One region of the Nocardia sp. CY15 genome, then DNA from elsewhere that is predicted to be linked to it. Evidence: riboswitches for the same ligand, from Rfam matches in the RefSeq annotation. Region 1 holds a riboswitch; the other holds the start of a gene.
The links. Region 1 has a riboswitch for thiamine pyrophosphate ahead of GVY39_RS32545 (cytosine permease). Riboswitches for the same ligand answer to the same signal wherever they lie in the genome.

Region 2: linked by a shared signal. The riboswitch ahead of thiC (phosphomethylpyrimidine synthase ThiC) and the one ahead of GVY39_RS32545 (cytosine permease) in region 1 are both predicted to bind thiamine pyrophosphate.

What each region holds. Positions count from the first base shown of each region.
Region 1 covers NZ_VUOT01000056.1:13,726-17,788, forward strand. The annotation lists gene GVY39_RS32535 (LOG family protein) at 1-479, opposite strand, end outside; gene GVY39_RS32540 (DUF72 domain-containing protein) at 499-1,332, opposite strand; gene GVY39_RS32545 (cytosine permease) at 1,354-2,721, opposite strand; TPP riboswitch at 2,717-2,833, opposite strand; gene GVY39_RS32550 (hypothetical protein) at 2,928-3,323, opposite strand; gene GVY39_RS32555 (cytochrome P450) at 3,824-4,063, shown strand, end outside.
Region 2 covers NZ_VUOT01000002.1:159,269-163,331, reverse strand. The annotation lists gene GVY39_RS06575 (homogentisate 1,2-dioxygenase) at 1-361, shown strand, start outside; gene fahA (fumarylacetoacetase) at 358-1,533, shown strand; gene GVY39_RS06565 (hypothetical protein) at 1,893-2,339, shown strand; TPP riboswitch at 2,482-2,604, shown strand; gene thiC (phosphomethylpyrimidine synthase ThiC) at 2,596-4,063, shown strand, end outside.

The DNA.
Region 1 (4,063 bases):
CGGGCCGCACCGATTCCGTCGAGCGCCCGACGCACCGCCTCGGCCGGGTCGGTGGCAGGCGCCGTCGCCGACATCGGACGACCATTCGAGTCGCGAACCTCCCAACCTCCCAGGGAGACCACCGGAATCCCTCCGCGCCGCCGCGCGAGCGCGACCTCCGACAGCGTGCCCCACGAGCCGCCGATGACGATCACGGCATCGGCCGATTCGACCAGAATCGCGTTGCGGGCCTCACCCATACGGGTGAACAACACCGCCGACAAACCGGGGCAGACCGCGTCGCGATCGGTGTCCGGTCGCACCCCGATCACCAGCCCGCCGGCACGCGACGCCCCGTCGGCGACCGCGGCCATCACCCCGGACCCACCGCCGCACAGCACGGTCACTCCCGCCTGCGCCAAGAGGTCGCCGACCGTGCACGCCCACTGCGCTTCCTGCTCAGTGCACTCTCTCGGCCCGCAAACCGCGACCTGCCGCACCGGCGCCACCTCCCTGTCCTCACCCCGCCGGTCGCGGTGACACGACCGGCTCGAGCCGTTCCCGCAACGCGATGGCATCGCGCGGCGCCATCACCTTCGCGTCGTTGTCGAAATAGGTGTACACGTCGCCGGATTCGGCCCACGAGCGGATCTTCTCCGCCCACATGTCCAAGCCCTCGTCGGTGTAACCGCTGACGTAGAGCTCGTCGTGTCCGTGTAATCGGATGTAGACGAAATCGGCGGTGACCTCTTCGAGCAGCGGATACTTGCCCGCGGCGTCGGCGACGACGAGCGCCACGCCGTGGCGGGTGAGCAGTTCGGTGAACGCCGGGGTCACGAAGCTGTCGTGCCGTATCTCCAGAGCATGCCGCATCGGCCGGTCGGCGTCGGTGCTCGTGTACGCGGGGTCGACACGGTGATCGTGGCGGCGCGCGATCTCGGCGGCCTGCTCGGTGCTGCGGGGGAGCCGGGACAGGAAAGCGTCCAGAACATCGGCGTCGAAGCGGAAGGTCGGAGGCAGCTGCCAGAGAATCGGCCCCAACTTGGGGCCGAGCGCCAGCGGGCCGGACGCGAGGAAGTTGGCCAGCAGCTCGTCACCGTCGCGCAGGCGCTTCATGTGGGTAATGAACCGGCTGCCCTTCACCGCGAACACGAAATCGCCCGGGGTCTGCTCTGCCCAGCGCTGGTAGCTCGACGGGCGCTGCAGCGAATAGAACGAGCCGTTGATCTCGACGCTGTCGAGACGCTCCGCGAGATAGGTTAATTCGCGCTTGTGCGTCAGTCCCTCGGGATAGAAGGTTCCGCGCCAAGGCGGGTACACCCATCCCGACGTGCCGATCCGGATCTGGCTCATCTCTCCATGGTGGCAAATCCGCTACGCCGACGCGCTACTCGCCGTGACCCGGCCGACCAGCCACGCCACCGCGAGGGCCGCCAAGAACGACAGCAGCGATGCGCTCATCCACGCCTGCCCGGTGAAGTGCAGAGCCCGGCGCAGCGCATCCCAGAAATCGGTCCACACACCCGCGTCGCCCGGATTGACCAGTTGATACACCGCGAATCCGGTCAGCCACGCGACCACCATTCCCCACCGGGCCGGCGCGTCCGGCGCGGTGTTCCACACACGCTCGGCGCGCAGGAAGAAGTCCGCGACAAGCACTCCGAGCAGCGGCACGAACACCGAGCCGATCAGCCCGAGGAACCCGAAGTAGTTCGCCATGTCCAACCGCAGCGCCAAGACGGTGATCAGCGCGCCGACGCCGATCGACAGCACCCGGCGGTCGACGCGCGGCGCGAGATTCTGGACCGACACCGCCGTGGAGTAGACGTTGGCGAAGGATTGATCCGCCTCCCGCAAGACGAAGACGAAGAAGAACAGCGCACCGAGGCTCACGTGTAAGAACGACGCATACGGCCCGCCCTCGCCGGTCGCCAGCGCCAGCGCGAACAGGCCGAGGACATAGGCGACGATCTGGGTGAGCGCGTACGCGCCGCCTGCGGCGCCGAAGGCGGCGCGGCCGGTGCGGGCATGACGGGTGTAGTCGGCGGCGACCGGCACCCACGAGATGGAGACGGCCAGCGCGGCGTCGGTGGCGATCCAGAAGAGGTTCCAATCGACGCCGAACGGGCCGCCGCCGCTCGGTCCCGGGTTCGCTCGCAGATCGGGCAGACCGGCGCGGAAGAACTGGATGTAGAACCAGATCAGGGCGACCACGACGCCGGCCGTCACGAACCGGCGCAGCAACCGGACCGACCCGAGCGGCCAGATGGTGAGCAGTGTCGTGAGCACGCCCGCGGCGACCACGTAGAGCCAGTGCGGACCTCCGCCGAACAGTTCTTCGGCCGCATCGCCGATGACGATCAGCTCGAAGGTTCCCCAGCCGATCAACTGAGCGATATTGAGCAGCGTGGGCAGGTAACTGAGTTTCGCGCCGAACAGCCCGCGCAGCAGGACCATCGCGGGTTGTCCCGTGCGCGCGCCCGTCAGCGCCGCGGCGCCGAGCATCAGGCCGCCCACAACGGTGCCCAGGACGGTCGCCAGGATGCCCGCCGCGATCGAGATCCGCGCGGATCCCTCGGAATTCGGCGCGAGTACCGTGTACGCGCCGGAGAACGCGAAGAGGCTGACACCGAGGTTGGCCCAGAACGCACTCTGGTCCCAGAACGAGAGCACCTTCGGTGCGGGCTGGCCGAGGGTCAGCGGGGCTTCGTGCCCCGCGCTCGCGCGAGTCGGCGACGACATGACGGAAACGCTCTCCCTACGCCGGCATTACCCGGACAGGTTCATGCGGTCGGCGAAGCGTTTCCGTTCGCCCTCTCAGCCCGGCCGTGCCCGAGCTCCCGCGGTGCTGTGATTCCGGCGAATAGTACACCCGCACCAGTTCCCGCGACCCAGAGCGGGACGCCCCAGGCGGTGGCGGGTTACCGCCGTCGCGGTTGTCTCGGATCTCAGCCCATGAGGAAGGAGGCGGCGAACCACGCGAGCACGACCAGCACCGCGCCGATCAGCGCGCCCGGGAACAATGCCCGACCTTGCCTGGCTGCCATGCCCGACAGCAGCGCGCCCACGGCGAATCCCACGATCCCGCCACCGACCATGATCCACAGACCCGCACTGGTGTCCACGCGGCACTCCGGCTTGGAGTCGCAGACGCCGCCCGCCATCAGAAACCACGGCGCGAGGACCGCCGACATCGCGGCCAGCGTCGCGGGCAGGAGCCACAGCAGTGCGGTGAGGACGAGATCCGTACTGCGGGGCGGCTCGACCGCGCGAATCTCGGGCTCGCGCGTGGGATAGCCGGAGGGCGTCGTGCCTTGGGACACCTGGTTCAGGTAACCGTGCATCGTGTCTCGCTATCGCTTGTCGGTGGAGTCGACCGGGCCGATGGAAGTTATACACCAGCGCCCCGCACGTGGAAGTGCTTGTGCTCCCGCGCATGCGAGCACCCCGGTGGCCGATCGTCCGCCCACCGGACCCGGTCGCGGGCGCGCCGCCCGCAGCGAACGCGCGGCACCACAACGCGATTCGCGGGCACGTGCCCGCCCGGGTTGCCGGCAGCCGGTGCTCCTGGCACGGGCGACGGCGCGGATCGGTCGGCGAGAAGCGTCGAATCCGGTTGGCATGCGGTGAAAAACGTCGCATCGGCGCAGGTGACCTGCTGCTACCGATGCCCGGTAACTACCTAAGCGACCATCGTGTGTGTCGATCCGCTCCGCGGTCGGGACGACGCGTCGCACGGGTGCACCGCAAGGACCGAAAGACAACGACGTTCCGGCGCTCCGCGTCGAGCTCGCCCGATCGCACTCGCCGAAGACGCTTCTACTGTGGGAGTCGCACATTGACCATGCCCCGAGATGACCAGACCACGCGCAGCCCCGGTACCCACCGCGGGTCGCCCATCGACAACGACATCGACCGGGTAGCACTGCATTCCCCGGAGTTCGCCGCCGATCCGCATCGCGCCTACCGGGACATGCGCGCCCGCTACGGTTCTATGGCGCCGGTCGAGCTGGCGCCGGGCGTGCCCGCGACTCTGGTGCTGCGGTATCACACCGCCGTGCGAATCCTGCACGATCCCCAGCAC
Region 2 (4,063 bases), on a different contig from region 1:
CGAGGGCGGCAACTTCGTCGTCTGCAACTTCGTTCCGCGCAAGGTGGACTACCACCCGCGATCGATCCCGGTGCCGTACTACCACTCCAACGTCGATTCCGACGAGGTCATGTTCTACTGCGGCGGGGACTACGCGGCGCGGAAAGGATCGGGTATCACCCAGGGCTCGGTGTCGGTGCACCCCGGCGGCTACGCCCACGGGCCACAGCCCGGCGCCTACGAGAACAGCATCGGCGTGGAGTACTTCGACGAGCTGGCCGTCATGGTCGACACCTTCCGCCCGCTGGAACTCGGTGAAGGCGCCTTGGCCTGCGAGGACCCGGCCTATGCGTGGACCTGGTCCGGGCGGAGCCCCGAGTGAGGACCGAGCTCGAGGTACCCCCGGAGTCCTTGTTCGGTCCGGACAACCTGCCTTATGGAGTGTTCGCACCGGCCGGCAGCGCCCCTCGGGTGGGCGTCCGGCTCGGCGAATACGTCATCGATCTGGCTGTGCTCCTCGATGATCCGGTGTTCGCCGCGCCGAATCTGAATGCTTTCCTGGCGCAGGGCCCCGCACGCTGGCGCGAGGTACGCGATCGGATTCGTGAATCCGTGGGCGGTGAGATCGACAGCGCCGCGGTACACCACCTGGACCGAGTGGAACTGCGGCTGCCCGTGCGAATCGGCGATTACGTTGACTTCTACGCGAGCATCGATCACGCGACGAACCTCGGCCGCCTCTTCCGGCCGGACGGTGACCCGCTGCTGCCGAATTGGCGCCACTTGCCGGTCGGCTACCACGGGCGTGCGGGGACCGTCGTGGTCTCCGGCACCGAGGTGGCACGGCCGTGCGGTCAGCGCAGGACCGAGTCCGGCACACCGGATTTCGGACCGTCACGGCGGCTGGACATCGAGGCGGAACTCGGCTTTCTGATCGGTGTCGGCTCGCGGCTCGGCGTCCCGGTCGGGATCGATGAGTTCGCCGAACGGGTTTTCGGCGTCGCGCTGGTCAACGACTGGTCCGCGCGCGACATCCAGGCCTGGGAGTACCAGCCGCTCGGCCCGTTCGTCGGCAAGTCGTTCGCGACATCGATGTCGCCGTGGATCACCCCGCTGGCCGCTTTCGAGGCCGCGCGGATCCCGCTGCCCGAGCAGTCGCCCGAGCCGCTGCCCTACCTGCGGGGAACCGAGCACTGGGGGCTGGACATCGATCTCACCGTGGCGTGGAACCGACAGCCGGTCGCGTACCCGCCCTACGCCCGGATGTACTGGTCACCGGCGCAGATGCTCGCCCATCTCACCTCGAACGGCGCGTCCACCCGCACCGGCGATCTGTACGCCTCCGGCACCATCTCCGGCCCCGCACCCGACCAGCGGGGCTCGTTCATCGAGTTGTCGTGGGGCGGCAGCCGTCCGGTCCTGGTGAACGACCGGCAACGCACCTTCTTGGAAGACGGCGACGAAGTCACCATCACGGCGCAGGCTCCCGGACCGGGCACGACCCGGATCGGATTGGGCGAGGTCACCGGCCGCATCCGCCCCGCAGCTCACTAGCCGGAATCGCCGTCGCCGGTGCCCTGCTGCTCCCCGCGCAACTCGCCCCCGCGATCGCCACCGCCGCCCCGGCGCCGGTCGCCGATTCCGGATCGTCATCGACCGGCTCGGGGGGCTGCACCTCCAGCCAGCCACCGACTTGCAGCTCGCCCTTGGCTTACCTGCTCGTCCAACTCATCTCGGCCCTCTCCAGCGGTTCCGCCAACGCCCGCTGACGCGTTCCGGCGTGGGCGCGCCGGCAGATCCACTCGAGGATCCGGCGCGCCGCGCGGGGCCGCAGCAACCTGCCGGTGCTTGAGCACCAAGGCATCGGGGTACGCCGCGGCTACGGCCCCATACGCCAGACAAGGAGCGAGGTCATGACCGATCGCCCGGACGTGCTGCACCGCCGCCCCGACGGCGTCGACGACGCCACCGTCGCCGCGACCGGCAAACTCTCCGAAGCGCTGGAGACCGTCGAACGCGCCCGCGGCCACCTGTACGCCTTCCATCAGCTGACCGGCGGCGCCGACCTGGCGCTGGACGAGGCGGTGGAGATGTTCCGCGCGGCGGGCCACGCCCACATCGCCGACCGCATATCGACCGAGCTGATCGGGCGCAACGTCCTGGCCGGGCGCTGGACGTTCCAGATCGTCGAGGATTACGACGACAATTACTACGACGTGTTCCGCGGTATCGAACGGGCCACCCGGGAGGAACTGCTCGGCGGCCGCCGCCATCTCTACGAAGCCGAGATGAAGGAATCGCGGCGCACCCACGGTTTGCCCGGCCATTCGGCCACCCCCGAAACGGCGGAAGGTTCGTAACCCGAGCGTCGACACGACATTCGGCGTCTCGGATCACCCACGGCCCGCACGAGCGCTGCCCCGGCTCCCTGGCGGTTCAGTCGATCCTGCCGAATCGCCGGGCGCTTGTCGAACCGGTCCGGGTATGGTCGGGCGGGACAATTTCACACCCAACGGGGGCTCGCACCAGCGGGCTGAGAGGACGGCTAGCCGAGAGGCGTCAGGGCCGTCGACCGTATGAACCTGACCGGGTAATGCCGGCGTAGGGAGGAACAATATGGCACCCGCCGCTGCGTCCGACGGCGCATCCGCACCTGTCGACAGCGTCACCACCGGCCCCATCGAGGGCAGCGTCAAGCACTATCTCGAAGTCGACGACCTGCGCATTCCGGTGCGCCGGGTCAACCTGACCAACGGAGAGCACTTCGACGTCTACGACACCTCCGGCCCGTATACCGACGAGACGGCGACGATCGATCTGGAGAACGGTCTACCGAAGCTGCGCGATACCTGGACCAAGCCCGAGGGGGCGGGGCCGCGCACCCAGCTCGCCTGGGCCAGGGAAGGCATCATCACGCCGGAGATGCGCTTCATCGCCGCGCGCGAGGGCGTCTCACCGGAGCTGGTGCGCGAGGAAGTGGCCGCGGGCCGCGCGGTGATCCCGGCCAACCACCGGCACCCGGAACTCGAGCCCACCATCATCGGCAAGAAATTCCTGGTCAAGATCAACGCCAACATCGGCAACTCGGCGGTCTCGTCCTCGATCGCCGAGGAAGTGGAGAAGATGGTGTGGGCGACCCGCTGGGGCGCGGACACCATCATGGACCTGTCCACCGGCAAGAACATCCACGAGACGCGCGAGTGGATCCTGCGCAACTCCCCCGTCCCGGTCGGCACCGTGCCGATCTACCAGGCGCTGGAGAAGGTGAACGGCGATCCGACCGCGCTCACCTGGGAGATCTACCGCGACACCGTGATCGAGCAGTGTGAGCAGGGCGTGGACTACATGACCGTGCACGCCGGCGTGCTGCTGCGCTACGTCCCGCTGACCGCCAAACGGGTGACCGGCATCGTCTCGCGCGGCGGGTCGATCATGGCGGCGTGGTGCCTGGCGCATCACCAGGAATCGTTCCTGTACACGCACTTCGAGGAACTCTGCGAGATCCTGGCGCGCTACGACGTCACCTTCTCCCTCGGTGACGGCCTGCGGCCCGGCTCCATCGCCGATGCCAACGACGAGGCGCAGTTCGCCGAGCTGCGCACCCTCGGCGAGCTGACCAAGATCGCGAAATCTTATGGCGTACAGGTGATGATCGAGGGCCCCGGCCATGTGCCGATGCACAAGATCGTGGAGAACGTCCGGCTCGAGGAAGAGTTGTGCGAGGAGGCGCCGTTCTACACCCTCGGCCCGCTCGCCACCGACATCGCGCCCGCCTACGACCACATCACCTCGGCCATCGGGGCCGCCATCATCGCCCAGGCGGGCACCGCCATGCTCTGCTACGTCACGCCGAAAGAGCATCTCGGCCTGCCCAACCGCGACGACGTGAAAGTGGGCGTGATCACCTACAAGATCGCCGCGCACGCCGCCGACCTCGCCAAGGGGCATCCGCACGCACAGGAGCGCGACGACGCGCTGTCCAAGGCGCGTTTCGAGTTCCGCTGGCGTGATCAGTTCGCGCTGTCGCTGGACCCGGACACCGCCCGCGAGTACCACGACGAGACGCTGCCCGCCGAACCTGCCA